2 regions of the Rhizobium sp. 2YAF20 genome follow, and region 2 is predicted to be linked to the other one. Evidence: predicted binding sites of a transcription regulator. Region 2 holds the regulator's gene; the other holds the start of a gene.

Region 1 (15,197 bases), on a different contig from region 2:
TCGTGCCCGGCATGGAAAGCGATGCGGCCTCCGGAGCAGACGCGCCGCCGATGGGCCAGAGCCTTGCGCCACTGCCGCCCATTGAGCCGACAGACCTTACCGGCAAGTCCGCTGTAGTTCTCCTCGTCGAGGACGAGGAGGCGGTGCGCCGCGGCGGCAAGCGCATGCTGGAAACGCGCGGTTATACTGTCCACGAGGCTGGCTCCGGTGTCGAGGCGCTCGAAATCCTCGAGGAGCTCGAAGGCAAGGTCGACGTCGTGGTCTCCGACGTCGTCATGCCGGAGATGGACGGACCAACGCTGCTGCGCGAACTGAGGAAGATCTACCCCGACATGAAGTTCATCTTCGTCTCTGGCTATGCCGAAGACGCCTTTGCCCGCAACCTGCCGGCCGATGCGAAATTCGGCTTTCTGCCGAAGCCGTTCTCATTGAAGCAGCTCGCGGTGGCGGTCCGGGAAATGTTGGACAGCTGATCGATCAGCCGCGGCGAGCGATCAGGATGCCCGCCAGCACGATCGCGCCGCCGATCGCCTGCATCGCGCTGATCGCTTCGCCGAGCAACACCCAGGCAAGAATGGCGGCGACGACCGGCTGCAGAAGCAGCGTCAGCGACGAAAAAGCCGCCGGGAGATAGGCGAGCGCATAGGTGATGGCGACCTGGCCGCCCGCATGGCTGATGAAGGCAAGGCCGATGACGATCATCCAGCCAAAGGCGGTAAACGGCAACAGGTGACCCTCGGCGATGAGCGCAAGGGGAAGAATGCAGACCGCTGCGACACCCGTGCTCCAGAGCATGATCCGAACTGTGTCGAAACGGTTGCGAAGGCGGCCAATCACCAGGATATAGCCTGCATAGAAGATAGCCGCCGCGGTCGCCAGGCCGTCGCCTCGAAGGTCGCCGTTGCCGAGGACGGCAAAACCGCCTTTCAGCGCGACAATGCCGGCCATGGCGATGACAAGGCCTGCGAGGAACAGGGCGCTGATGCGCGCGCGCAGGAACAGCCAACCAATGAGGGTGACGAACACCGGAGCCAGATTGGCAAGCAGCGTCGCATTGGCCACCGAGGTCATGTGAAGGGCCAGATGCCACAGGACGAGATCGGAGGCTAGGAAGACGCCAGGCAGCATCAGCATCGCGTAATCGGAAGCGCGCGCAACTCGGCTCTCGGCCCGCTGGGGCTTTGCCCAGGAGAAGATCAGCAGCGGTAACAAGGCCAGCGCCACGCGCCAGAATGCCGTTGCCAGCGGCCCCACCTCGGACAGCCGCACAAAGATAGGCGATCCGCCGATGGCCGCGCCGCCAAGGATGAGAGCGACCAGGGGAAAGCGATTGTCCTTCGGGGAGGCGGGAGCGATGGCGGAAACGTCAGACACGGCGGGAATCCTGGTAGTGATGAAGCACGGACCTGGCGGACGGTGCGGCTCGGCAGGTCAGCTCTGATTCCGATGATGAGGCGGAGATCGCCGCCTTAGGTAACAAGCGCCACGGCGATTTCGGCGGCGAGCCGTGCGTTGTTTTCGACCAGCGCGATGTTGGTCTTCAGGCTGCGTCCATCCGTCAGGTCGAAGATGGTGCTAAGCAGATAGGGCGTGACTGCCTTGCCCGAGATTTCGTCGCGCTCCGCGTTGTCTAGTGCGCGAGAAATGTAGATCTCCATTTCGTTGCGCGGAATTTCGTCGGCCTGCGGCACCGGATTGGCGATCAGCATGCCGCCATCGATGCCGAGCTGGTCGCGGGTTTTCTGGAAATTGGCGATTGCCGCCGGGCTGTTCAGCGTCAGCGGGCTTCTAAGGCCGGACTGACGCGACCAGAAGGCTGGAAACTGTTCCTGCCCGAAGGTTACCACTGGCACGCCGCGGGTTTCCAGGACCTCGAGCGTCTTTGGAATATCGAGGATAGCTTTGGCGCCGGCGCAAACGACGATGACGCCGGTGCGGGCGAGTTCCTCAAGGTCGGCCGAGATGTCGAAGCTCTGCTCGGCACCGCGATGAACACCGCCGATGCCGCCCGTCGCAAAGACCTTGATGCCGGCGCGGGCGGCGGCAATCATGGTGGCGGCGACCGTCGTCGCACCCGTGCGACGCTCGGCAATCGCGAAGGCGAGGTCGGCACGAGATACCTTCATGGCGTCAGTGGTCTGGGCAAGGCTCTCGAGCTCTGCCGGCTCCAGGCCGATATGCAGGGTCCCGTTGATGACGGCGATTGTGGCCGGAACGGCGCCTTCGTCACGGATGATCGCCTCGACGCTGCGGGCCATCTCGATGTTGCCGGGATAAGGCATGCCGTGGGTGATGATGGTCGATTCAAGCGCAACGATCGGCGCGCCGCGCAGCTTCGCGCTTTCGACTTCCTTCGAATAGGAGATCGGCAAAAGCGGTGAAATCGGCTTGGTCATGGTCGTGTCCACTTATCTTGGAAAATGGGAAAGGATGGTTTGCGGCTTCATGACAGCATTTCGGCCTTGGGAACAAGGGCCAGCATTGTCTTCAAGAGGTTCGGCGAGAGATTTTCGGCGGTGGCAAATGGCGATTGCACGGTGATTGCAGCGGCGGCGACGCCGTGGCGCAGGGCCTCGGCAAGGTTGAGACCGGCGATTAGCCCCGACAGAACGCCTGCCGCCAGCGAATCGCCGGCACCCGTCACATCGGCGATGTCCTCCACGGTCGGCGGCTGCAGGCTGACGATCTCGCTTTCGGAGAACGCCACGACTGCGCGTTGCCCACGGGTAATGACGCCACCCCTCAGCCCGAGCGCCCGAAGCCGATCGACCCATTGCAACGCATGTTCCGGCCGCTCCTCGATCAAGGTAGCAGCCTCTGCCTCGTTGAGAAAGAGATAGTCAATGGTACCAAGGCAGGCGTTCAACCGCACCACCTTTGCTGGCGAAATGGCGATGGCAGCGAGCGGCTTGCCGCTTTCGCCGGCGCGGCTGGCAATCGCCTTCAGCGTCTCGGTCGGCAGATTGGCGTCGCACAGGATGAGATCAGCTTCTTTGAAGGCGTCGCGCACAGAGCGGATTGCCAGCCGGCGCGGACCGAAAAGCCGATAAAGCTCCATGTCGGCGAGCGCGATGACCAGGTTGCCGTCGTTTTCGAGGATCGCGGTGTAGCTCGGCGTTTTCCGGTCGAGAAAAACGAAGGGCCGGTCATCGACGCCGGCTTGGCGAGCTGCCTCGCCGACCGCTTCACCCAGGGCATCGCCGCCGCGGGGCGAGATCATCCGGACGTCGAAGCCCAGCCGGGCGAGATTCCGCGCCGCATTGAAGCCGCCACCGCCCGGCTCCTCGAACCATGCGCCGGGATTGCTCGAGCCCGGCGCCGTCTCGCCGAAGATGCGGCCGCGCCGGTCGATGTGGGCGCCGCCGAGAACGAGAATTTTTTTAGCCATGGTGGGTCGTCCTATCGTCCGGCCGGGCGAATCGAGGCTGCCCGAGCGGTATCGCGCGGTGCGCAAATCGATGGGTAAGCGATTGCAACGAAAGAGGAAAACAAATATCGAACAAAGCTCATTTTACCTTTTTCTTTCAATCGGTTGACGTGGGCTTGCGGATATGGAACAAATCAGGTACAAACTTCTCATCAACTGCTTGATTGCTTGGGCGGCTTCAATAACCTAAAGGTGGATCGAATGTCACAGAATAGTTTGCGGCTCGTAGAGGACAAATCGGTGGACAAAAGCAAGGCGCTTGAAGCGGCACTCTCACAGATAGAGCGCTCGTTCGGCAAGGGCTCGATCATGAAGCTCGGTTCGAGCGAGAGCATCGTCGAGATCGAAACGGTTTCCACCGGCTCTCTTAGCCTCGATATCGCCCTTGGCATCGGCGGGCTGCCGAAGGGCCGCATCGTCGAAATCTACGGTCCGGAAAGCTCTGGTAAAACGACGCTGGCACTGCAGACGATCGCCGAAGCGCAGAAGAAAGGCGGCATCTGCGCCTTCGTCGACGCCGAACATGCGCTCGATCCGGTCTATGCCCGCAAGCTTGGCGTCGATCTGCAGAACCTTTTGATTTCGCAGCCGGACACGGGCGAGCAGGCGCTTGAAATCACCGATACGCTGGTGCGCTCCGGCGCCATCGACGTGCTGGTCATCGATTCGGTTGCGGCACTGACGCCGCGTGCCGAAATCGAAGGCGAGATGGGCGACAGCCTGCCCGGCCTTCAGGCGCGGCTCATGAGCCAGGCGCTGCGAAAACTGACGGCCTCGATCTCGCGCTCGAACTGCATGGTCATCTTCATCAACCAGATTCGCATGAAGATCGGCGTCATGTTCGGCTCGCCGGAAACGACGACGGGCGGCAATGCGCTGAAATTCTATGCGTCCGTGCGCCTCGACATCCGCCGCATCGGCGCGGTCAAGGAGCGCGACGAGGTCATCGGCAACCAGACCCGCGTCAAGGTCGTCAAGAACAAGATGGCGCCCCCTTTCAAGCAGGTGGAATTCGACATCATGTATGGCGAGGGCGTGTCAAAGACCGGCGAACTCGTCGATCTCGGCGTCAAGGCAGGCATTGTCGAGAAGTCGGGTGCCTGGTTCTCCTATAACAGTCAGCGCCTCGGACAGGGCCGCGAGAACGCCAAGATATTTCTGCGCGACAATCCTGATCTCGCAAAGGAAATCGAAGCTATACTGCGCCAGAGTGCCGGGCTGATTGCCGATAAGTTCCTGCAGAACGGTGGTCCGGATGCGAATGACGGCGACACTGCAGCGGAGATGTAATCCGGCAGCCTGATTTATCTGTTGGGCTTTGAGAAGTTCGAGACCGGCCGCACGCTCTGAAGGAGATGTGCGGCCGCTTTCGTTCGGGCGGCTGGACAGGGCCCGGAGCGGACGATAAAAGCCGAATGGATTTGAGCGATACCTGCCTTCGGCAGCAATGAAGGGCATAGCATGAGCGGCGTGAACGAAATCCGGTCGACCTTTCTCGACTACTTCAAGACGAATGGGCACGAGATCGTTCCGTCGAGCCCGCTCGTTCCGCGCAACGACCCGACGCTAATGTTCACGAATGCGGGCATGGTGCAGTTCAAGAACGTCTTTACCGGCGTGGAAAATCGGCCATACAAGACTGCGTCTACCGCGCAGAAATGCGTTCGCGCCGGCGGCAAGCACAATGACCTCGACAATGTCGGTTATACCGCGCGTCACCATACGTTCTTTGAAATGCTCGGCAATTTCTCCTTCGGCGATTATTTCAAGGAGCAAGCGATAGAGCTTGCCTGGAACCTAATCACCAGGGAATTCGATATCGACGCCAAGCGGCTACTGGTCACAGTATACCACACCGATGACGATGCCTTTAATCTGTGGAAGAAGATTGCCGGGTTGCCGGATGACAGGATCATCCGCATCGCCACCAGCGACAATTTCTGGGCGATGGGCGATACCGGCCCCTGCGGTCCCTGTTCGGAAATCTTCTATGATCACGGCGATCACATTTGGGGCGGACCTCCCGGTTCGCCTGATGAGGATGGAGACCGTTTCATCGAGATCTGGAACCTCGTCTTCATGCAGTTCGAGCAGTTGTCGAAGGAGGAGCGCGTAGCACTGCCGCGGCCGTCGATCGACACCGGTATGGGTATCGAGCGCGTTGCCGCTTTGCTGCAGGGCAAGCACGACAACTACGACATCGACCTCTTTCGCGCACTGATCGAGGCATCCGAGGAAGCAACAGGCGTCATGGCCGAGGGCGAGCACCGGGCGAGCCACCGGGTCATTGCCGATCACCTGCGCTCCTCCGCTTTCCTGATCGCTGATGGCGTTCTGCCGTCCAATGAGGGTCGAGGCTACGTGCTTCGCCGCATCATGCGTCGTGCTATGCGGCATGCGCAGCTGCTCGGCGCAAGGGATCCCTTGATGTACAAGCTTCTGCCGACGCTGGTGCAGGAGATGGGGCGTGCCTATCCGGAATTGGTCCGGGCCGAAGGACTGATCTCCGAGACGCTGAAGCTCGAGGAGAACCGGTTCCACAAAACGCTGGAGCGCGGCCTGTCGCTGCTGTCCGAGGCAACATCGACGCTGGCGAAGGGCGATCGTCTCGACGGCGAGACCGCGTTCAAGCTTTACGATACCTATGGCTTTCCGCTTGACCTGACGCAGGACGCGCTTCGCGAGCGCGGTATCGGTGTCGATATCAGCAGCTTCACCGATGCCATGGAGCGACAGAAGGCTGAGGCGCGGTCGCATTGGGCAGGCTCCGGCGACAAGGCGGCCGAGACCATCTGGTTCGAGCTCCGCGAGAAGCACGGCGCCACGGAATTTCTCGGCTACGATACCGAGACGGCGGAAGGCGTGGCTCTGGCGATCGTCAAGGACGGCGTTGCAGTCGAGAGCGCGGCTGCGGGCGACAAGGTTCAGGTCATCGTCAACCAGACGCCGTTCTACGCTGAATCTGGAGGCCAGATGGGCGATACCGGCATCATCGCCGGCGACAATACCAAACTCGAAGTGAGCGACACCCAGAAAAAGGGCGATGGGCTTTTCTCGCATATCGCCACGGTTTCCGAGGGGACGATCAAGGTCGGCGACGCCGTTGCCCTGACGGTGGATCATGCGCGGCGCGGTCGCCTGCGCGCCAACCATTCAGCAACACATCTTCTCCACGAGGCATTGCGCGAGGTGCTGGGCACGCATGTTGCCCAGAAGGGCTCGCAGGTGGCGCCCGAGCGCCTTCGCTTCGACGTATCGCATCCAAAGCCGATGTCGGCGGAGGAATTGAAAGTCGTCGAAGATATGGCAAACGAGATCGTGCTGCAGAACTCGCCTGTCACCACACGGCTGATGAGCGTCGACGACGCCATTTCCGAGGGCGCGATGGCCTTGTTCGGCGAGAAATATGGCGACGAGGTTCGCGTCGTCTCGATGGGCCAGGGCGTACGAGGCGTCAAATCGAACAGGCCCTATTCCGTCGAACTATGCGGCGGCACGCATGTCGCGGCGACCGGCCAGATCGGCCTCATCAGGGTTCTGTCTGAAAGCGCCGTCGGTGCTGGCGTTCGCCGCATCGAGGCCGTGACTGGCGAATCCGCCAGGGTTTATCTCGCCGAGCAGGACGACCGCGTAAAGACGTTGGCAACTGTGCTGAAGGTGCAGCCGAGCGAACTGGTCAGCCGTGTCGAGAGCCTGATGGACGAGCGCCGCAAGCTGGAGCGCGAGCTTGCCGATGCCAAGCGCAAGCTTGCCATGGGTGGCGGGCAGGGCGGTTCCGTCGACGCGGTTCGCGAGATCGGCGGCGTGAAGTTTCTCGGCAAATCCATCGCCGGCGTGGATCCCAAGGATCTGAAGGGGCTCGCGGACGACGGCAAGACAACCATCGGTTCTGGTGTCGTCGCGCTCATCGGCGTCTCTGACGACGGCAAGGCAAGCGCCGTCGTTGCTGTGACGCCGGATCTGGCAGGTCGCTTCAGCGCCGTTGATCTCGTTCGCATCGCGTCCGTAGCGCTCGGCGGCAAGGGTGGCGGCGGCCGGCCTGACATGGCGCAGGCCGGCGGTCCGGATGGCTCGAAGGCAGATGAGGCGATCGAGGCGGTCGCGAGCGCTCTTGCCGGCTAGGGGCCGGCCGCGAGGTGGGATTTTCAGGCGGCGGGGGCTTAAGGGTCTCCGCCGTTAGTGTTTTCAGACGTCGCCAAGTCAGCAGGATTTGTCAAATCGGGTTATGCTTTTCTATGGACGATCGAATTGCATGAGGTTCCGATATGAATGGCGAAACGGCATGGGCACTTTATGAAGCGCGTCTGAGACGGGTTTCTGCCTATATCCACGAGCATCTGGATGAAGAGCTCGATATGGATAGGCTTGCCGAAATCGCCTGCATGTCGAGCTATCACTGGCACCGGATCTATCGGGCGATCTACTGCGAGACGCTGGCCACCACGGTCAAACGGCTGCGGCTGCACCGCGCCGCCGGGGATATCGTTCGCACCGATCTTCAAGTCAGCGAAATTGCAAAGCGGTCTGGGTATCCCAATCTCCAATCGTTCAATCGCATCTTCAAATCAGTCTACGGCATGCCGCCGGCGCGATATCGGAAAGAGGGAAGCCATACGATCTTCGGACCCAACAATAGTGGAAAGGCCAATGCCATGTTCGACGTTACGCTTCGCACCATCCCCGCCCTCGAGCTAATCGGGGTACCCCACACCGGCTCCTATATGCAGATCAGCCGGGCTTTCGAAACGCTGCACGGCACCTTGCATGCCCGCGGCCTGATCACGCCCGACATGAAGATGATCGGCCTCTATCTTGATGATCCTGATATCGTCCCGCTCGACAAGCTACGCTCGTTTGCCTGCGTCACCGCCGGGTCCAATATCCCGGCCGAACCGCCACTCGTGCGCCGCGCCGTCGATGGCGGCGAATATGCGGTGCTGCGCCATAAGGGTCCCTATGCGGACATGCACAAAGCTTACCAATGGCTCTTTGCCCAGTGGCTGCCGAAATCCGGCCGGCAACTGCGCGACACTGTCATGTTCGAGGACTATATCAATAATCCACGTGATGCCGCACCGACCGAATTGCTGACGGATATCTACATGCCGTTGCAGCAGGCTGCCTGACAGCTGACGCGAACAGAACTCGCCAAGCCAATGCGTTATGGTGAGTTTTGCTGCGCAGGTATCGCCGCATTGTCGATTTCCGTGGCGCGGAGATAGGCATCGCGCTTGCTGATGCGCTCCCAGTAGTCGACGAATGCCTGCCGCTTCTCGATGGAGCCGAAGCGGAGGCCCCAGCCGACCTGTGAGCCAACATAGACGTCGGCGGCCGTGAAGCGGTCGCCGGCAACGTACGGCGTTCCGGAAACAGCCTGTTCCAGCGTGTCCATCGCATCTTCAAAACGTCCGCAGCCCATCATCCGCAGCCGTTCCCGTGGCGGCTCGAAGCCGAGAGCCCGGTTGGTGACCGCCATTTCCAGCGGGCCGGCCGCAAAGAACATCCAGCGGTAATAGGGAGCGCGCTCATCCGCCGCAGGCGCCAGGTCGGCATCAGGAAAGGCCTCGGCAAGATAGGCGCAGATCGCGGCACACTCCGTTACCACGGTCTTGCCGTGGCGGATGGCCGGAACCTTGCCCATCGGGTTAATGGCGAGATAGTCCGGCGCTTTCATCGTCGTGCCGAAATCGAGATATTCAGTGCGGTAGGGAACGCCCGTTTCCTCCAGCATCCAACGAGCGATACGTCCGCGCGACATCGGGTTGGTGTAGAACGTGATCTCTTCGGACATGACGCGCTCCCCTTTTTGATGCTGGAGACAGGAGTGGAACTGTAATCGGTTCAGCGCGGCTTGTGTAGTCAGCGCTGGATCAACGCCTCACAGCGCCTTTCGGTACTGGACGAAGCCGGAACGCTCGGCGATCTGGTCGTAGAGCCTGCGTGCGGTGGCGTTGGTTTCGTGGGTCATCCAATAGAGCCTGCCGGCGCCGTTGGCGCGGGCGAGATCAGCGACGGCTTCTATCAGCAGCGCGCCGGTGCCGCGGCCGCGTTGGCTGTCGTCTACGTAGAGATCCTGTAGGTAGCAGGTCCATTGCGGCAGCCAGGTGGATCGATGGAAGATCGCATGAACGATGCCCACGAGCCGGTCATCCTCGTCGAAGGCGCCGAGCGCATGCATCGGCTCCGCGCCATCGTGAAACCGGCCCCAGGTGAGGTCAACGGTCTCCGGCGGAATGGCAACCTCGTAGAAGCGTTGGTAAGCGGTCCATAGCGGCTCCCAGGCCGCGCGATCGGATGGCTGCAGCGGACGGACGACGGTCGTCATCTTCGGAGACCTCGAAATTGGCCCAGATTTCAAGACGGCGGGGAAATCCCGCCGTCGATGATTGGTCGAACTAGAGCGAAAGGCCTATGCCATCGCCTTCTGCAGGTTTTCGTCGATCTTGTCGAGGAAAGCCTCGGTCGACAGCCAAGGCTGCTCGGGGCCGATCAAAAGCGCCAGATCCTTGGTCATGAAGCCGGCTTCGACCGTATCGACGCAGACGGTTTCGAGGGTCGTTGCGAACTTTGCCAATTCGGCATTGTCGTCGAGCTTGGCGCGATGGGCAAGGCCGCGCGTCCAGGCGAAGATCGACGCAATCGAGTTGGTCGAGGTCGCTTGGCCCTTCTGGTGCTGGCGGTAATGGCGGGTGACGGTGCCGTGCGCTGCTTCCGCTTCGACGGTCTTGCCATCTGGTGTCAGGAGGACGGAGGTCATCAGGCCGAGCGAGCCGAAGCCCTGTGCGACGGTGTCGGACTGTACGTCGCCGTCGTAGTTCTTGCAGGCCCAGACGTAGCCGCCGGACCACTTGAGCGCCGAAGCGACCATATCGTCGATCAGGCGGTGTTCGTAGGTGATGCCGGCCTCGGTGAACTGATCCTTGAATTCGTTCTGGAAGACTTCCTCGAACAGGTCCTTGAAGCGGCCGTCATAGGCCTTGAGGATGGTATTCTTCGTTGACAGGTAGACTGGCCACTTGCGCATCAGGCCATACATCATCGAAGCGCGGGCAAATTCGCGGATAGAGTCGTCGAGGTTGTACATGGCCATGGCGACGCCGGAACCGGGAGCGTTGAAGACTTCCTTCTCGATGACCGCTCCGTCTTCGCCGACGAACTTGATTGTCAGCTTGCCCTTGCCCGGGAAGCGGAAGTCGGTGGCGCGGTACTGGTCGCCAAAGGCGTGGCGGCCGACGACGATCGGCTTGGTCCAGCCCGGAACCAGGCGCGGCACGTTCTTGCAGATAATCGGTTCGCGGAAGATGACGCCACCAAGGATATTGCGGATGGTACCGTTTGGCGACTTCCACATTTCCTTGAGGTTGAATTCCTTGACGCGATCTTCGTCCGGCGTGATCGTCGCGCACTTGATGCCAACGCCGTATTTCTTGATGGCGTTGGCGGCATCGATCGTCACTTGGTCGTTGGTGGCGTCGCGGTTCTCGACGGACAGGTCGTAGTAATCGATATCGATATCGAGGTATGGGAAGATCAGCTTATCCTTGATTAGCTGCCAAATGATGCGAGTCATTTCGTCGCCGTCGAGATCGGCTACGGGGTTGGCGACCTTGATCTTCTTCATGTATCTGCCTCGTTCTGCTAATGGGACCGGGTGTCCCGGGGAGTGGGAGTGAAGTCCCTCGCGCTATAGCACCGTGGGGCTGGAACGCAAAGCCGGAAGCGGCGCCGAAACGCCGTTTTTGCGCTCGTGGCCACCATCGGGCTCGCTCGCATTTTTAGAGGCTGCGCCATTGCTAAAGAAACGGATGGAGCTAATGTCGGCCGAACGTTTCAAGGACCTTTACGGATATTTCGCATGTCTAAATTTGCTACAATCGCGCTCTGTGCCTTCTTTGTCTCTCTATCGGTAGGCGCTTCGCCGACGTTCGCCGCCGACCCCGTGGCACCGGTCAAGGAGGTCATGGATGCAACGGCTTCCAACTGGGCGGGTGGCGACAGCGAATGGCAGGACCTCTTTGGACCCGAAAAGCTCAACCGCCTTTACAGCAAGGATTTCATTGCAAAATACGACGCAGCCTCGAAGTTTCCGGCAGTCGACGACGACGGTATCTCGCCATTCGACTATGACGTCATCGTCCAGGGGCAGGATGCTTGCCCGCTCGAAGATGTGACGATCAAGCCGGCCGCGCCGGCCAATGGCAGGACCGAAGTCACGGCAAGGTTCAAGAAGCAGACCTGCATGGGAACGGATGTCGCAAACCAGGCCTATTCGGCAGTTCGATTCGAAGTGGTGGAAGAGGGCGGCAAGGCCGTCATCGACGACATCCTTACCGTGGACGAAAACGGCAAGGACAGCTCGCTCAAGGATACGATGGACAGCATCGTCAAGCAGCAGTAGTGCCTTTTGCCGACGCCTGAGCCTGCTGGGCCTTAGTCGTAAAGATCCTGATCTCGGAGAAGGATATTCATGCAGCTTGGGCATCTGTTTCGCGACTGGCTGGCCGCCAACGACCCGGCCTTCTCGCGACTGCGCCAGGCCCTGCGCGTGACGCTGACAATCGCGTTTTCCTTCTCCATTCTGTTTATCGTCCACGCTGTCATCGTGCCGCTGCCGACGGTTTCCTATGCGCTGGGCATTCTGCTCTCGATCCAGGGCGGATTGACCGTTCGCGACAAGCTGCCGTCCGAGCAACTGGCGACGAGACTGATCGGTTGTCTTGTCAGCGTTGCGGTCGTCAGCCTGGCAGCGGCCCTTGAAGGTGATCGCTACCTCACCGATTTCGCCTTTCTAGTGATTATCTTTGCCGTCAGTTGGGGTCGGTCGCTCGGCGTGCGCTGGAATGCAGTCGGCATGTTTGCCTTCATGTCCTATTTCATGGGCGCCTATTTCCGGCCGACATTTTCGGAAATGCCGCTCGTCGCCCTGGGCAGCGTCGTATCGGTCTTGGTGGCACATGCCGTCAGGATTTTCATGCTTCCCGACAATTGGCGGAGGGATCTGTTGCGGTCGCTTGAGAGCGTGGCAGGCAGGGTCAATCAGATGCTGATGGAACTCGCTGTCGACGTCAGGGCCGGTCCCTTGTCGGAAAGCGCGTTCCGGGCACTGACCCAGTCGGAGGAGCGGTTGAAGGAAGTCGTCCTGATGGCGGAAGGCTTCATCCCGAAACCGACAGACGACACGCTCGCCGCCGATACGCCCGCTTCCGACATCGCCATGCGGCTGTTCGACGTTCATCTGGCGGCGGAAAGTGTTATCGTGCTCAGCCAGCAAAGCGCGCCGTCCTTCGCGCTGGTGCATGCTATCCTCGAGCACGACGAGGGCCTGATTGCATCTCAGACGGCGGGCTTTGAGGTCGCCGGGGCGGATGTGGGCCAGATGGAGACCATTCGGGCGTTGCTGTGGTTGCGGGATGCGCGTGATGTGTTGCTTGAGACCATACAGGATGGGCGTCGAACGGGCTTCAGCGGCGTCGAGGGCGGCGAGACCACGGGTGCTCCCAGGATAAAGTGGCCGCGAATGTCGCTCGATGATACTGCCCTGCGCTCGGCCGTTCAGATCACCCTTGCGACGGGGCTTGCCATGGCAGTCGGCCTATTATTGTCGCGAGATCGATGGTTCTGGGCCGTCCTGACGTCCTTCCTCGTTTTCACCAATACCAGTTCGCGGGGCGATACGGCGCTCAAGGCGTTGCAGCGCTCCGTGGGAACCGTGCTGGGGATCGCGATCGGCATGGGGCTGGCATTACTGGTCGTTGGGCATATGGTTCTGGCTATTGCAATCTGTGTTGTTTCGATCTTCCTCGCCTTCTATTTCGTGCAGGTCTCCTATGGCGCGATGACGTTTTTCATCACCATCGTGCTCTGCCTGATCTACGGCATGACGGGCGCGCTGACGTTCGATCTTCTGGGACTTCGTATCGGCGAGACGATCATCGGCGCCACGGCTGGAACGCTCGTCGCCTTTTTCGTCTTTCCATCGCGAACACGTGCGACACTCGATATCGCTCTGTTGAAGTGGTTCGATGCGCTGCGGGCGCTCATGAAAGCAGCCTTTGCCAACGGTCCCGGGCTGGAGGTTATCCAGCTTTCGCAAGCGCTCGACGCCGCCTATCGCGATCTTACGACCGCTGCTAAGCCGCTCGGCTCCTCCTGGTATCTCGTCAGGCGCCCCGGACATATCCGCCAGACGCTGGCGATCTTCATGGCTTGCACCTATTGGGCGCGTATTTTTGCAAAGAACATCGCCTTTTCCCGGGATGATCCGGATGGGCAGATCCACGACAATGTGGAGGGCACGCTGCGTAAGCTGGATGAGATTGCTCCACGTGGCTCGGATTGCTTTTTTGTCACCCGCAAGATGCCGCGCTCGGCCGGCCAGCATCTTCCGCTATCGCGCGGCGGCACGCGGCTCGGCATCGAGATGGTAGGCTCAATGCTCGACCGGCTTTATCCTTGAGGCCGGAGCCGCCTTTGGGCTTGCCGTTTTCCAGCAGCGCGGCTATTTCGCTGAAGAATTGCGCGGTGGCGCGCGCCAGGGATCATTTCATGTCGGGTACAAATAGCGAGCGCGAGCTTCTGGCCGAAGGGCCGGTCATCATTCTTGTCGAGCCCCAGATGGGCGAGAACATCGGGATGGTGGCGCGCGCCATGGCGAATTTCGGCCTTGCCGAGCTGCGGCTTGTCAATCCGCGGGATGGCTGGCCGAACGAGAAGGCGCAGGCCGCCGCATCGAAGGCCGATCACGTCATCGAGGGGACGCGCGTATTTCCGACCTTGGAAGAAGCGATCGCGGACCTGAATTTCGTCTACGCAACAACGGCGCGGGAGCGCTACGGCTACAAGCCGGTTCGCTCGCCGGTCGCGGCCGCAGAGACGCTGAGGGCGAAATTTGCGGCGGGCGAGGGGGTCGGCATATTGTTCGGCCGCGAGCGCTGGGGGCTCACCAACGAGGAAGTGGCACTCGCCGACGAGATCGTCACATTCCCCGTCAATCCGGCATTCGCCTCGCTGAACATTGCCCAGGCGGTGCTGCTGATGTCCTATGAGTGGATGAAGTCGGGCATGGAAGACCTGAGCGCCACCGCCTTTGCCGCGAACCGCCAGCGTCCATCGACAAAGGAGCAATTGTTTGGCCTGTTCAACCAGGTCGAGGAGGCGTTGGAATCCCGCAACTATTTCCATCCGGTCGAGAAAAAGCCGAAAATGATCGACAATCTGCGCGCAGTCTTTTCGCGCCAGGCCTTTACCGAGCAGGAAATCAGCGTATTGCGCGGCGTAATTTCGTCCCTCGACCGGTTTCCGCGCAGACTGCCGCGCGGCGGCCGCACCACTGTTGTCAAGGAAAAGCCGCGCGATGACAGCGAAGACGACTGAGCTAAAGCCCGTCCTGGTGTTCGATTCGGGCATCGGCGGCCTCACGGTGTTGCGCGAGGCGCGGGTGTTGATGCCCGAGCGGGGCTTTATCTATGTTGCCGACGATGCGGGCTTTCCCTATGGCGGATGGGAGGAACAGGCGCTCAAGCAACGCATCATCGCTCTGTTTGCCAGATTGCTGCAGGAGCATGATCCCGAACTCTGCATCATCGCCTGCAATACCGCATTCACGCTCATCGGCGCCGATCTGCGAGCCGCCTTTCCCGATATGACCTTTGTCGGCACGGTGCCCGCGATCAAACCGGCAGCGGAGCGGACGCGCTCGGGCCTGGTCTCGGTGCTTGCCACGCCAGGCACGGTCAAGCGCGCCTATACGCGCGACCTTATCCAATCGTTT
Region 2 (15,197 bases):
ACAGATTAAGAAAATCGCCGACCTCAACTTCACTGTGCTGCCAACAGAACCTTCTTCTCCCGTGCAGCCCTCAACCGGGCGAAATCGTCGCCGGCGTGGTGGGAGGAGCGGGTGAGCGGGCTCGAGGCGACCATCAGGAAGCCCTTGGTATAGGCGACCGTCTCATAGGACTTGAATTCGTCCGGTGTGACGAAGCTCATCACCTGGTGGTGCTTGCGGGTCGGCTGGAGGTATTGGCCAATGGTGAGGAAGTCGACGTCGGCGGTGCGCAGGTCGTCCATCAATTGCAGCACTTCGTTGCGTTCCTCGCCAAGGCCGACCATGATGCCCGACTTGGTGAACATGGTCGGGTCGAGTTCCTTCACCCGCTGCAGCAGGCGGACCGAATGGAAGTAGCGCGCGCCTGGGCGGACGGTGAGATAATTGCCGGGCACGGTTTCCATGTTGTGATTGAAGACGTCAGGCTTGGCGGCGACGACGCGCTCCAGTGCGCCTGGCTTCTTCAGGAAGTCGGGCGTCAGGATTTCGATCGTGGTTGACGGCGATGCCGCACGGATCGCCCAGATCACCTTTTCGAAGTGTTCGGCGCCGCCGTCTTCCAGGTCGTCGCGGTCGACGGAGGTGATGACGACATGGCTGAGGCCCATCTGCTTGACGGCCTTGGCGACGTTTTCCGGTTCTGCCATATCAAGAGCGTTCGGGCGGCCCGTCGAGACGTTGCAGAAGGCGCAGGCGCGGGTGCAGATCTCACCCATGATCATAAAGGTCGCGTGCTTCTTGTCCCAGCACTCGCCGATATTAGGGCAGCCGGCTTCTTCGCAGACCGTGACGAGCTTGTGTTCCTTGACGATCGAGCGCGTCTCAGCGTAACCCTTCGACGTCGGCGCCCTGACGCGGATCCATTCCGGCTTGCGCAGCACTTCCGTATCGGGCCTATGCGCCTTTTCCGGATGCCGGATCCGCCGGGCCTCGGGATTGATCGTGTCGAGTATCGTGACCATGAACGTTCTTTCTACTTCGCCCTGCGGCAAAACTATCGCCGGACGAGTTTGGCGAGAAATATCAGAAGGCATGCGCCAAGGAAACCGGTGATGAAATAGCCGAGCCGGCCGCCGGCAATCTCGACATGGAACTGCGCAAGGATCGCCGTCGCCACGACGGAGCCGACGATGCCGAGGACGATGTTCAGGAGAACACCGTACCTTGCCTCCATCAGCTTGCCGGCCAGCCAGCCGGCCAATCCGCCGATGATGATCGCTCCAATCCAGCCCACGCCTTCCATCAGTCCCTCACCTTCAAGCTATGGCTCTTGCCAGAATTACAACGACGATCGCTCCGACCGTCGCTTGAATGATTTCGACAACCAGCGGGTTACCGATGCCAAGCGAAATCCCCAATGCATGAAAGAGGAATCCGCCGACAAACGCGCCGATGACGCCGCTCAACAGGCAGCTGATCAAACCTCCGCCACCGACCACGAGGCTGGCGAGAAAGCCTGCTACCAGGCCGATAAGCAGAAAGATGACCCAAGGCTGCGATAGAATGGACATGTTGATTTCCTTTCCTGTTTTCCACTCTCGAATAGAGAGCGGCGCAGGAAATTATCAAGCATTCAATACCCGGCCATAGGCATCCAGCGACGCCTCCTTCATCGTTTCGGAAACCGTCGGATGCGGGAAGATCGTGTGCATCAGCTCCTCCTCCGTCGTCTCCAGGTTCATCGCGATGACAAACCCCTGGATCAGTTCGGTGACTTCGGCCCCGACCATATGGGCGCCGAGCAGCTCGCCGGTCTTCTTGTCGAAGATGACCTTGCAGAGGCCCTGATCTTCGCCAAGTGCGATCGCTTTGCCGTTGGCCGAAAACGGGAACCGGCCGACGCGGATGTCGCGGCCGAGTTCCTTGGCCCTCGCCTCCGTCAGGCCGACTGAGGCCACCTGCGGCTGGCAATAGGTGCAGCCCGGAACCTTGCTCTTGTCGGTCGGATGGACGTTCGGCAGGCCTGCGATCTTTTCGACGCAGACGACGCCTTCGTGCTCTGCCTTGTGGGCGAGCATCGGCGGGCCTGCAACATCACCGATGGCATAGATGCCTGCAACATTGGTCTTGCCGTAGCCGTCGATGACGACGCAGCCACGATCTGTCTTCACGCCCAGTGCTTCAAGCCCGAGATTTTCGATATTGCCCTGAACGCCGACGGCCGAGATCATGCGATCGGCCGTGATCTGCTGGACCTTGCCGTCCTTTGTCTCGATGTGCGCGGTAATGCTGTTGGCAGCTTTCTCAACCTTGCTCACCTTGGCGTCGGTGATGATCTTCATCCCGCGCTTTTCGAGTTGCTTGCGGGCAATCGCGGTCACTTCGACGTCTTCGACGGGCATGATCGTCGCCATGACCTCGACAACCGTGACATCCACGCCCATCGAGCGATAGAAGCTCGCGAATTCGATGCCGATGGCGCCGGAGCCCATGACGATCAACGACTTCGGCAAGAAGTCCGGTTTCATCGCTTCGAAATAGGTCCAGATCAGCTTGCCGTCCGGCTCGATGCCCGGGATCGCGCGCGGTCGGGCGCCGGTGGCGATGATGATGTGCTTGGCGGCATAGGTCCCATCGGCGCCTTTGACGTTCTTCGGCACCGGGTTCTGCGGCTCGACGACCGGCTTGGCCGACTTGGCGACGACAATCTCGCCCGGCTTGGTAATCTTGGCTTCGCCCCAAATAACATCGACCTTGTTCTTCTTCATCAGGAAGCCGACGCCGCCGCTGAGTCGGGCGGAAACGCCTCGCGAGCGAGCAACCACGGCACTGACGTCCGGCTTCACCGTTCCTTCAAGAACGAGGCCGTAGTCCTTGAAATGATTTGCATGATCAAGAACTTCAGCAGAGCGCAGCAGCGCCTTGGTCGGAATGCAGCCCCAGTTCAGGCAGATGCCGCCGAGGTGCTCGCGCTCGACGATCGCCGTCTTCAGGCCAAGCTGGCTGGCGCGTATCGCGGCGACATAGCCGCCGGGACCGGACCCGATGATGATGACGTCGTAATTCTCAGCCATATGTTTCCTGCCTTTTCACTAGCGGCCGGATAAAGCCCAGGGCCAGCCTTTTACCGTTCAAATTCCGAGCATCATCCGCACGATCGGCTCAAGACCGCGGCCGAGTGCCCGTGTATTTTCCGCGTCAAGATGGATGCCGTCGAGAGGTGTGGTCACTGCAACTGAAGCACCGTCGAAAAAGCCGCAGCCCAGTTCGTCCGCCAGATCGCGATAGAGCGTGCCGAGCTTCGACGACTCCTCGATCCCTCCCGGGAAAGACGCTGCAAAGGGCGCGTTCGCCGTCTCGCAGATGACCGGTGGTGCAACGATCAGGATTTCCGGCACGTCGTAGTCGAATGGCCAGGCGTGGCCCCGCACGAGGCGAACCAGACGGGCGATACCCTGGCAGGCGGCAAAGGCCGAACCTGCCACAATGGGCTTCATATCGTTGGTGCCAAGGAGAATTACAATGAGATCGAGCGGCGCATGCGTCTGCAGGACGGTCGGCAGCACGCGAGCGCCATTGCGATCGCAATCGGCCAGATGGTCATCGAAAGCCGTCGTGCGGCCGTTCAAGCCTTCGGCTATGACGCGTGCCTGATCGCCAAGCTTCTCCTGCAAGACGCTTGGCCATCGATTTTCAAAGCTGTGACGTCCGATCGTATCGGCGTCATAGCCCCAAGTCAGCGAATCTCCGTAGCAAAGGACGGTCTTCACCATTTTCCGCCTCCGCTCGATGCTCAGACGAGCATCCCCATCGGGTTTTCGATATAGCCCTTGAAGGCTGCCAGGAGCGTTGCTCCGAGCGCGCCGTCAACGCAGCGGTGGTCGGTCGAGAGCGTGACGCTCATGACTGTCGCGATCGCCATCTCGCCGTTCTTGACGACGACCCTCTGTTCGCCCGCACCGACCGCGAGGATCGTTGCATGCGGCGGGTTGATGACGGCGGCGAAATCCTTGACGCCCATCATGCCCATGTTCGAGACCGACGTCGTGCCGCCCTGATATTCCTCGGGCTTGAGCTTGCGTTCCTTGGCGCGCTTGCCGAGGTCCTTCATCTCATTGGAGATCGCCGACAGCGTCTTCAATTCCGCGTTGCGGATAATCGGGGTAATCAAGCCACCTGGAATAGACACGGCGACGCCGACATCGGCGTGCTTGTGCTTGACCATGTTGCTTTCGGTCCAGGAAACGTTCGCATCGGGAACGTCCCGAAGCGACAACGCCATGGCCTTAATGATCATGTCGTTGACCGAGAGCTTGTAGGCTGGAGCGCTTTCCTTGCGCGGAGCAGCGTCGTTCAGCTGCGCGCGAAGCGCCAACAGGGCGTCCAGCTCGCAATCGACGGTGACGTAGAAATGCGGAATGGTCTGCTTGGATTCGACCAGGCGCTTGGCGATGGTCTTGCGCATGCCGTCATGCGGAACAAGCTCGTAGGAACCAGGCTCGAACAGCTTGAGAACCGCCTCTTCCGAAGCGCCTTTCGGGCCGCTTGGCGCTGGCGTTGCTGCTGCGGCAGGTGGCGCACTCGGCGCAGCCTTGGCAACTCCGCCGGAGACTGCGGCCTCGATGTCGCTCTTGACGACGCGGCCATGCGGGCCAGACCCGGCAACGGCGGATAGATCGATGCCTGCTTCCTTGGCCAGCCGCCGGGCAAGCGGCGACGAGAAGATGCGATCGCCGCCCTCGCCCTTCGAGGTCGCCTGCGGCGACACCTCAGGGTGAGCGCTGCCGCTGGCACTTGGAGTTGCCACTGATCTAGTATCTGCGGCCGCGACGGAAGCCTTCCCTGTCTCATCCCGAGGTGCGGAAGCGCCTGGCGCTTTCGCCTCGAAGGACGGGGCAGCCCCCAAGGATGCTGCACTTGCAGCAGCAGCCTTTAGGTCCTCGCCGTCTGCAGCAAGAATAGCGATCAAAGCGTTGACCTTTACGCCTTCGGTGCCAGCTGGAACGACGATTTTTGCAACGGTGCCTTCGTCGATGGCTTCGACTTCCATTGTCGCCTTGTCGGTCTCGATCTCGGCAAGAACGTCACCGGACTTTACAGCGTCGCCTTCCTTGACCAGCCACTTCGAAAGATTGCCCTCTTCCATCGTCGGGGAAAGGGCCGGCATTGTGATGTTGATAGGCATCGAAAGACCCTCCCCTTATTTGTAGCAGACTGCTTTCACCGCTTGGACGACTTCGGCGACATTCGGAAGTGCGAGCTTCTCGAGATTGGCAGCGTAGGGCATCGGTACGTCCTTGCCGGCGATCGTCAGGATCGGCGCATCGAGATAATCGAAGGCCTGCTGCATCACGCGGGTGGCGATTTCGGTGCCGACCGAGGATTGCGGATAGCCTTCCTCGACGGTGACCAGGCGGCCCGTCTTCTTCACCGATTCAATCACCGTCGGTAGGTCCATCGGGCGGATGGTGCGTAGGTCGATCAGTTCGACGTCGATACCGAGCTGTTCGAGTTCCGCGGCCGCCTTGACGGCGTAGGTCATGCCAATGCCAAAGGAAACGATGGTGACGTCCTTACCAGGGCGATGGACCCGCGCCTTGCCGATCGGCAGGACGAAATCGTCCATGTCAGGCACGTCGAAATGCTGGCCGTAGAGGATTTCGTTTTCAAGGAAAATGATCGGATTAGGATCGCGGATTGCCGCCTTGAGCAGGCCCTTGGCGTCGGATGCCGTGTAGGGCATGACGACTTTCAGGCCCGGGATCTGGCTGTACCATGCCGCGTAGTCCTGGCTGTGCTGGGCGCCAACGCGGGCCGCAGCACCGTTCGGGCCGCGGAAGACGATCGGGGCACCCATCTGGCCGCCGGACATATAGAGCGTCTTTGCGGCTGAGTTGATGATCTGGTCGATCGCCTGCATGGCGAAGTTGAAGGTCATGAATTCGACGATCGGTCTCAGGCCCGCCATTGCAGCGCCAACGCCGACGCCGGCAAATCCGTGCTCAGTAATCGGCGTGTCGACGACGCGGCGCGGACCGAATTCCTGCAGCAGCCCCTGCGTCACCTTATAGGCGCCTTGGTATTCCGCCACTTCTTCACCCATGACGAAGACGTTTTCGTCGCGGCGCATCTCTTCGGCCATGGCGTCACGCAGCGCGTCGCGAACCGTGGTCGAGATCATTTTGGTGCCGGCCGGAATTTCCGGGTCGCTCGGCACGAATTTCTTCGGCTCGGCCGGAACGGGCGCGGAGGCGGACCCGGTATTTGCGGGCTTTTCTTCCTGGGCCACAGGAGCAGGTGCTGCAACAGGCTTTGCGGCGGAAATGTCGGCGGCGCTTTCGCCATCCTGGAGAAGCACGGCGATGCGGGCATTCACCTTGACACCCTCGGTGCCGGCGTCGACCAGCAGCTTGCCGATCGTGCCTTCATCGACGGCTTCCACTTCCATGGTGGCCTTGTCGGTTTCAATTTCGGCAATGACGTCGCCGGAGGTGACCTTGTCACCTTCCTTCTTCAGCCATTTGGACAGCGTGCCTTCTTCCATCGTCGGGGAGAGGGCGGGCATAAGAATATCGATAGGCATGGATTATCCCTCCCCTATTCAGAGCAAAATGTCGGTGTAGAGCTCGGATGCATCCGGCTCCGGATCGGCCTGGGCGAAATCGGCACTATCGGCGACGATGTCACGGACATCCTTGTCGACGGCCTTGAGGTCGTCTTCAGATGCCCAACCCTTTTCCAAGAGCCGCAGACGAACCTGCTCGATCGGATCGTGCTCGGAGCGCATCTTCTGCACTTCATCCTTGGAACGGTACTTTGCCGGGTCCGACATGGAGTGACCGCGGTAGCGATAGGTCAGCATTTCGAGGATCATCGGACCCTTGCCCGAACGGCAATGCTCGATTGCTTCATCGGCCGCCGCCTTGACGGCGCGCACGTCCATGCCATCGACCTGGATACCCGGAATGCCGAAGGATGCGCCGCGCTGCGAGAAATCGGCCTGCGCCGTCGAGCGGGCAGTCGAGGTGCCCATGGCATAGCGGTTGTTTTCGATCACGTAGACCACGGGCAGTTTCCATAGCTGCGCCATGTTGAAGCTCTCGTAGACCTGGCCCTGGTTTGCAGCGCCATCGCCGAAATAAGCGACGCTGACATTGTCGTTGCCGCGGTAGCGATTGGCAAATGCAAGCCCGGTGCCGAGCGATACCTGACCCCCGACAATGCCGTGGCCGCCGTAGAAGTTCTTTTCCTTAGAGAACATGTGCATGGAGCCGCCTTTCCCGTGGGAATAGCCGCTACGGCGCCCAGTAAGCTCCGCCATGACGCCGCGCGCTTCCATGCCCGTTGCCAGCATGTGGCCGTGGTCACGGTAACCGGTAATGACCTGATCGCCGTCCTTCAGCGCCAGCTGCATGCCGACGACGACAGCTTCCTGGCCGATATAGAGATGACAGAAACCGCCGATAAAGCCCATGCCGTAGAGTTGGCCGGCCTTTTCCTCGAAACGGCGGATCAGCAGCATTTCGCGATATGCCTTGAGCTCCGTATCGCGATCGAATTCGGCAATTGCGCCGCCGTTCGATTCTTTCCGTGCAGGCTTGGCAGTGACCTTGCGGCTGGAAACGGTCGCGTTCTTTCGCGGCGCCATTCAACCCTCCCTATGTGATTGCATCGCTCAATGGTGCGCGTAACATAGGGAAGATTGCCTGCCACAGCAATGCCATAAATGCATGGCTCGTATTCGGCATAAGTGCATGGAAAATAAGTGGAAATATTCAATTAACCGAATTCCGGTTAATTAGAGATCACTTGTTGAAAATGACGATTTCGTCTGGTGTGGAATAGCTAAGCTGGTAACGGGCTTTTTCGTCGAGCATGTCCTTATCGAGCGAACCGTCGCTCAGCAGTGCGACCTCCTTTTCGAGGTGCTCGCGCTTGGCAACGAGAAGCGAAAGCTCCTGCTGGCGAGCGATGCGTTGCTGCTCGAACACTTCAGTCGCGCGCAATCCGTAACCGCCGTGGATGCAATGATAACCGAAATAGGAGAGAAAGGCGACGGTCATCGCCGGAAGCACGAAACGGCCAAGTCTTCTCTTCTTATGATATTTTGTCCACATGCTCGCTACTCGAAACGTCGCCTTCTGGACTCAGACACTAAGGGTCATTCATTAACCGACCGTTGACTATGCCAGGACAAACAAAAAACCGCGCCCGAAGGCGCGGCTCAAAGTGCCAAAAATGCTTTGATATCAGATGCGGATCATAGAACGACCGGCATATTCGGCCTGGGGGCCAAGCTGTTCTTCGATGCGGATGAGCTGATTGTACTTGGCAAGACGATCCGACCGCGACAGCGAGCCCGTCTTGATCTGACCGCAGTTGGTAGCGACTGCAAGATCGGCAATCGTGTAGTCTTCGGTTTCGCCGGAGCGGTGCGACATGACGGCGGTGTAAGCCGCCTTGTGCGCGGTTTCGACGGCATCGAGGGTTTCCGTCAGAGTGCCGATCTGGTTGACCTTGACGAGGATCGAATTGGCGACACCCATGCGGATACCGTCGCGCAGGCGAGCCGAGTTGGTGACGAAGAGATCGTCGCCGACGAGCTGGGTCTTCTTGCCGATCAGGTCAGTCAGCGTCTTCCAGCCTTCCCAGTCGTCTTCAGCCATGCCGTCTTCGATCGACAGGATCGGGTATTTACCGGCGAGCTCGGCGAGATATTCCGCCATGGCGCCCGATTCGAGCGTGCGACCTTCGCCTTCCAGAACGTACTTGCCGTCCTTGAAGAATTCCGTCGAGGCGCAATCGAGGCCGAGGTAGATGTCTTCGCCTGGCTTGTAGCCGGCTTTCTCGATCGACTTCATGATGAAGTCGAGGGCAGCGGGTGCGCTCGACAGGCCCGGTGCGAAGCCCCCTTCGTCGCCGACATTGGTGTTGTGGCCCTGGGCCGACAATTCCTTCTTCAGGACATGGAAGACTTCCGAGCCCATGCGCACGGCATCGCGGAAAGTCTCGGCGCCGACCGGCAGGATCATGAATTCCTGAAAGTCGATCGGATTGTCGGCATGGGCGCCGCCATTGATGATGTTCATCATCGGGACCGGCAACAGACGGGCGTGCGCGCCGCCGACATAGCGGTAAAGCGGTAGGTTGGCGCTCTGGGCAGCAGCCTTGGCGACCGCAAGCGACACGCCGAGAATGGCATTGGCGCCGAGGCGCGACTTGTTCGGCGTGCCATCCAGTTCGATCATGATGTTGTCGATCTGGATCTGGTTTTCGGCATCCATGCCGCCAAGCGCTTCAAAGATTTCCGTATCGACGGCCTCGACGGCCTTTTCGACGCCCTTGCCATGATAGCGCTTGCCGCCGTCGCGCAGTTCGACTGCCTCGTGAGCGCCGGTCGAGGCGCCCGAGGGGACCGCTGCGCGGCCCAGGCTGCCGTCTTCGAGATAGACATCGACTTCAACGGTGGGATTGCCACGGCTGTCGAGGATCTCTCGGGCGATAATGTCGGTGATTGCGGTCATGGTCGCTTCCTGCTCGCTAGGTTATAAATCGATTGAAATCTCTTAATCGAAGGCGCGGAAATTACAATGCCGATCCGCGCGTCGATGACAAGGAACACTCTACAGCCCCTAATACAAGATCATGTCAGGCTTTTGAACGCTCCCTGGAATTCATGCCCCGGATCAGGACTTGGCGACCGCGTCCAAGGCCAGCAGCTTCTCAAGCAGCCGCGGCATATCCTTCAGATGAACCATGGTGGGGCCGTCCGAGGGCGCGTGATCCGGGTCTTCATGGGTCTCGATGAACACGCCGGCAACGCCGACAGCGACCGCTGCGCGCGCCAGCGTTTCCACGAATTCCCGCTGCCCGCCGGATGTGGCGCCTTGCCCGCCCGGCTGCTGCACCGAATGGGTGGCATCAAAAATGACGGGGGCGCCCATTGCCGCCATGATCGGCAGCGAGCGCATATCCGAGACCAGCGTATTGTAGCCGAAGGAAGCGCCGCGCTCGCAAAGCAGGATATTCGGATTGCCGCTATCGTTCAGTTTGGCAAGCACATTCTTCATATCCCAGGGCGCCAGAAACTGACCCTTCTTGACGTTGATGACGCGCCCTGTCCTAGCTGCTGCAACCAGGAGATCGGTCTGCCGCGAAAGGAAGGCCGGAATCTGGAGGATGTCGACCGTCTTGGCAACGATGGCGCATTGTTCCTCGGTGTGGATGTCGCTTAGAACCGGAAAACCAAACTCCTTCTTCAGGTCGGCAAAAATCTCCATCGCGCTGTCGAGCCCGATGCCGCGCTGGCCGGAGAGCGACGTGCGGTTCGCCTTGTCGAAGGATGATTTGTAGACAAGGCTGACGCCGAGCTTGCCGCAGAGCTCGGCCAGTTTGCCGGCCATGGTGAAGGCATGGTCCCGGCTTTCCATCTGGCAGGGACCTGCAATCAGCGACAACCGGCCCGTATTTGAAAAGGCGACTTTCGCAGCGCCCTCGCCGGCCGTCACTGTGGAATTGGTCGGACTGCTCATGATATCTCCTCGAAAGCGAACAAGGCGCCCTGCCCGGGCGCCGCCTTTACCAGAATGCGGTTGCTCTTGCGCGTATAGGTCACGCCGTTAGCAGTCAAATGTGACATTGTCACGGAGAGATCGTTTGTCTTGAAGACGATCGCCTTGCCGTGCAGACCTGCATCGTCTCCGGAGACATCGAGATCGAAGAAGGCCTGCATGCCTCGCGAGTTGATCACGCCGATCCGAACATTCGGGGTCTTGACGTTGATGCCGAAGGAAAAGTCGACAATATCGGCTCCGCCGGCGGCGAGCCCCAAAAAATTGCGATAGGCTGACGGCCGCGAGGTCGACAACACCACTTCCGCGATACCGACAACACCGTTCACATGGCGCTCGAGCGCTCCGCGATCGGCAGGCAAGGGATTGGTGCGCTCGCAGCAAAAGGCGAAAAAGTCGGGCGCCCGCAAATCTGCGGCAAAGGCGAGACTGAAACCCGCCGTCGATTCGGATCCGTCCGGCATGCGAACCGGGCGCGCAAATTGCAACATCCTGCCGGCGGATATGGCTTTTTGACGGAAGCGCGCATCGTCGGCCTTGGCGTCGTTCGTTGCAAATACCACGGCCGAGAAACCATCCTCGCCGACACGGAAGCGGAACGCCTGATCGCGGGCAGTGAATACATTGCCCTCGTGCGCCGCCGTTTCGCATTCCTCGCGACTGGCAACGGCCAGCGGCTCCAGATAGGTCCCGTCTGTAAAGAAAACGCACGCATTCTCCGTGCCGAACGGATGGCGTGCGTCCGGCGCTACGGTGAAGCCGAGTTTGCCCAGCCGCTCACCCGCCAAACCGATGTTGACAGTCGGCAACACGAGGTGATCAACCGGATGTATTGCGACCATCGCGCTCTCCTCTCTGCGGCGCCCGGTTTGCTCCTTTCCTTAGTCGGTTTCAAGCCGAAAATGCTGGAACGCGAACGGACGATCACAATCGGGAACCGTCCGCGACACCCGGCCGCATAGTTTCGGATCGAAAATCTCGGATGTCCTTGCCTGGCCTTCACCAGAATTTAAAGCCTTGCGGAACACATATGGAACATATAGTGTCTGTTCTGTATTTGTTTCACATTTGGGGTTCGGCGATATGTTGACGCGCAAACAGCAGGAACTGCTTCTTTTTATCCATGAGCGCATGAAGGAATCCGGCGTACCGCCCTCCTTCGACGAGATGAAAGATGCATTGGACCTTGCATCGAAATCGGGAATTCACCGGCTGATCACCGCGCTTGAGGAGCGCGGCTTCATTCGCCGACTGCCGAACAGGGCACGCGCGCTCGAAGTGATCAAGCTACCGGAGGCCTACAGCGCCAGTCTGCAGCCGCGACGTGGCTTTTCGCCAAGCGTCATCGAGGGCAGCCTTGGCAAGCCTCAGCTTGTTCCCGCCCCTGCAAAGCCGGCAGCCAATGACGACAGCGGCAATTCCGTTTCGGTACCGATGATGGGCCGGATTGCCGCCGGTGTTCCAATCTCGGCGATCCAGAATAACACGCACGATATCTTTGTGTCGGCCGACATGCTTGGCGCTGGAGAGCACTATGCGCTCGAGGTCAAGGGCGACTCGATGATCGATGCCGGTATCTTCGACGGCGACACGGTGATTATTCGAAATACGACCACCGCCAGCCCCGGCGATATCATCGTTGCACTTGTCGATGACGAAGAGGCAACCTTGAAGCGCTTTCGCCGCAAGGGAGCATCGATTGCGCTTGAGGCTGCCAATCCGGCTTATGAAACACGAATTTTCGGACCGGACCGGGTCAAGGTTCAGGGGAAGCTTGTGGGTTTGATCCGCCGTTATCACTGACCGGTGATGACGTAGCAGTGGTGGTAAATTTGCCCGAGCGCCAGTCATAGGCGCGATAGGTTCCAGGGTCTTCGTATAGTTGGGAAAGCTGTTTCGATGGAGGGGTTTTCCGACTGACCACCTCGACCGCACCGGTTCTCGTCAAGCCGGCGCCCGTGAATATCACTGCGACGGAGCGACAATCGCTCCAGGCGCATTCGTATAGGCGTAACGACGATGTCGGCGGTGCCGCAGGCGGGGCCGAGATAAGCGCCATCGTCGATGGTCACGATCATCTGGCCATTATCCGGCATCGCCGCACCAGTCCTTGCGGTGGCAAGCGAAACTGCCGGTGGGGGCTTAATCAAGGCTGTTCCATCGCCTGTCGCAGCGCCTTTTTGCTGCTCGGTGTCGAGGGTCAGCCTTGAGCCCCGCTTACGTCTATTCAAGGGCAGATTATAGTCTGTCGGCAGCATTGTCGGTGGCTGCACGTCAAACGCCGCGGGCCCCCTTTGCCATTGTTTGAAGGTGAAATCCGGGGGCGCCCGGGATTGGGTTCAACGCCTCGCATCCGACAGTTCGTTTTCCGATGAAATCGGCAACCTTTAATCGAGGAATTCAACTAAAATCGATTGAATTTTTCTCAATTGCTACCCTGCCTCGCTTCGGCGTTATAGTGGACGGCGGATGCCGAACTACCGCGATTTCGACAGTGCCCAAAAGTTGATACCGCAATGCACAAATAGGCGCCGGGGTAACTTGGCATTAGCGTCTGGATCATATAGCTAATCGTGTGACGCTTAACCATTTGGCGCTTTTTGTGGCGCCAACCCGCCAAATCTTGGAGGATCAGCATGACGGAACAAAGCGCGAAACTGACTTGGGGTGATAAGACGGTCGACCTGCCGGTCAAGACCGGTACCATCGGCCCCAGTGTCCTCGATATTGGTGCCCTTTATAAGAACACCGCATCGTTCACCTACGACCCGGGCTTCACTTCGACCGCGTCCTGCGAGTCCAAGATCACCTATATCGACGGCGACGCCGGCGTGCTGCTCCACCGGGGCTATCCGATCGAGCATCTCGCAGAAAACGGCGATTTCCTCGAGGTTTGCTACCTCCTGCTCTATGGCGACCTGCCGACCGCCGCCCAGAAGAAAGACTTCGACCATCGTGTCGTCCATCACACGATGGTTCATGAACAGATGTCGCGCTTCTTCACCGGCTTTCGCCGGGATGCGCATCCCATGGCCGTCATGTGCGGCTGCGTCGGCGCATTGTCGGCCTTCTACCACGACTCGACCGACATCACCGATCCGCACCAGCGCATGGTCGCAAGCCTGCGCATGATCGCCAAGATGCCGACGCTTGCCGCGATGGCATACAAGTATCATATCGGCCAACCCTTCGTTTATCCGAAGAACGACCTTGATTACGCGTCGAACTTCCTGCGGATGTGCTTTGCGGTTCCTTGCGAGGAATATGTGGTAAACCCGGTGCTCGCTCGCGCCATGGACCGCATCTTCATCCTACACGCCGACCACGAGCAGAACGCGTCGACATCGACGGTTCGCCTCGCCGGCTCGTCGGGTGCCAATCCGTTCGCCTGTATCGCAGCAGGCATCGCCTGCCTCTGGGGCCCGGCGCATGGCGGCGCGAATGAAGCAGCGCTCAACATGCTGACCGAAATCGGTACGGTTGACCACATCCCGGAATACATTGCGCGCGCCAAGGACAAGAACGATCCTTTCCGCCTGATGGGCTTCGGCCACCGCGTCTACAAGAACTACGATCCGCGCGCGAAGATCATGCAGAGGACTACGCACGAAGTTCTGGCCGAGCTTGGCATCAAGGACGATCCATTGCTTGATGTTGCGATGGAACTCGAGCGCATCGCGCTTACGGACGAGTATTTCATCGAAAAGAAGCTTTATCCGAATATCGACTTCTATTCGGGCATCACGCTGAAGGCGCTCGGCTTCCCGACGACCATGTTCACCGTTCTTTTCGCTCTTGCCCGCACCGTCGGCTGGATCGCGCAGTGGAACGAGATGATCGAAGATCCTGAGCAGCGCATCGGCCGCCCGCGCCAGCTCTACACGGGAGAGCCGAGACGCGATTACGTGCCGGTTTCCAAGCGCTAAGTTACGAAAACCAGACAACGAAAACCCGGTCAGAAATGGCCGGGTTTTTTTCTTGAGAGTGCATCGAGAACAACCGACGCCGCCTGTTCGCCAGGCGGCCGCTCCGTCTGCATCCGCTGCCAAACGAGGTCGAATCCCTCGAGCATTGCCCTGCGCTGCAGCGTGTCGCTCGACAGGCGTTCCAGCCAGCGAGCAAGCACGCCCGGCCGCAGCATTTCGTTTATCTGTTCCGGCACGAGAACGTAGTCGGCAATCAGGTTCGGCAGGGCAGCCGTCCAGGCCTTGATCCGCTTGTGCAGCAGTTTGACGATCCAATCGGTGCTATAGGTCGAAATGACGGGAACACCGGCAAGACCAAGCTCGAGGATCACTGTGCCAGAAGCGGCAATCGCAGCATCGGCTTCGGCAAAAGCCTGCCATTTTGCAACCGGGCCAACAAGAACTTCCGGCTTGACCTGCCAATTCGCGACGAGGCCACGCACCAGCTGCTCGCGGCGCTGAACCGTCGGCAATAGGTAGCGGATGCCATCTCTTCGCCGGCTAAGTTCATTTGTTGCGCTCTCGAACACTGGCAGAAGCCGGGTTATTTCCGAGGTCCGCGAGCCCGGCAGAAGCAGGATCGTCTTTGTCTCGCCGAGACCCAAGGCGGAACGGAGTGCGCGTTGACGGCGCGTCTCGACCAGCGAAGCATCTGTCACCAGCCGGTGACCGACATATGTTG

The links. The regulator LexA, encoded in region 2, represses DNA repair genes until DNA is damaged. The targets are predictions, from matches to a motif close to TGTTCNNNNTGTGTTCNG.
Region 1: a site for LexA is predicted at 3,485-3,502, ahead of recA (recombinase RecA). Genes of this name have one in related genera too.

What each region holds. Positions count from the first base shown of each region.
Region 1 covers NZ_JBFRFF010000003.1:62,767-77,963, reverse strand. Annotated here, with positions in the region: gene cckA (cell cycle histidine kinase CckA) at 1-473, shown strand, start outside; gene AB4Z52_RS06410 (DMT family transporter) at 478-1,374, opposite strand; gene AB4Z52_RS06405 (pseudouridine-5'-phosphate glycosidase) at 1,470-2,396, opposite strand; gene AB4Z52_RS06400 (carbohydrate kinase family protein) at 2,444-3,388, opposite strand; gene recA (recombinase RecA) at 3,629-4,717, shown strand; gene alaS (alanine--tRNA ligase) at 4,889-7,549, shown strand; gene AB4Z52_RS06385 (AraC family transcriptional regulator) at 7,693-8,553, shown strand; gene AB4Z52_RS06380 (glutathione S-transferase family protein) at 8,589-9,218, opposite strand; gene AB4Z52_RS06375 (GNAT family N-acetyltransferase) at 9,306-9,752, opposite strand; gene AB4Z52_RS06370 (NADP-dependent isocitrate dehydrogenase) at 9,837-11,048, opposite strand; gene AB4Z52_RS06365 (hypothetical protein) at 11,388-11,825, shown strand; gene AB4Z52_RS06360 (FUSC family protein) at 11,895-13,883, shown strand; gene AB4Z52_RS06355 (RNA methyltransferase) at 13,973-14,800, shown strand; gene murI (glutamate racemase) at 14,781-15,197, shown strand, end outside.
Region 2 covers NZ_JBFRFF010000006.1:137,509-152,705, reverse strand. Annotated here, with positions in the region: gene lipA (lipoyl synthase) at 30-1,001, opposite strand; gene AB4Z52_RS11305 (GlsB/YeaQ/YmgE family stress response membrane protein) at 1,034-1,282, opposite strand; gene AB4Z52_RS11300 (GlsB/YeaQ/YmgE family stress response membrane protein) at 1,296-1,550, opposite strand; gene lpdA (dihydrolipoyl dehydrogenase) at 1,605-3,053, opposite strand; gene AB4Z52_RS11290 (SGNH/GDSL hydrolase family protein) at 3,111-3,752, opposite strand; gene AB4Z52_RS11285 (pyruvate dehydrogenase complex dihydrolipoamide acetyltransferase) at 3,773-5,164, opposite strand; gene AB4Z52_RS11280 (pyruvate dehydrogenase complex E1 component subunit beta) at 5,180-6,562, opposite strand; gene pdhA (pyruvate dehydrogenase (acetyl-transferring) E1 component subunit alpha) at 6,581-7,627, opposite strand; gene AB4Z52_RS11270 (FtsB family cell division protein) at 7,785-8,096, opposite strand; gene eno (phosphopyruvate hydratase) at 8,229-9,503, opposite strand; gene kdsA (3-deoxy-8-phosphooctulonate synthase) at 9,666-10,511, opposite strand; gene AB4Z52_RS11255 (VOC family protein) at 10,508-11,392, opposite strand; gene lexA (transcriptional repressor LexA) at 11,634-12,353, shown strand; gene gltA (citrate synthase) at 13,187-14,476, shown strand; gene lpxB (lipid-A-disaccharide synthase) at 14,506-15,197, opposite strand, start outside.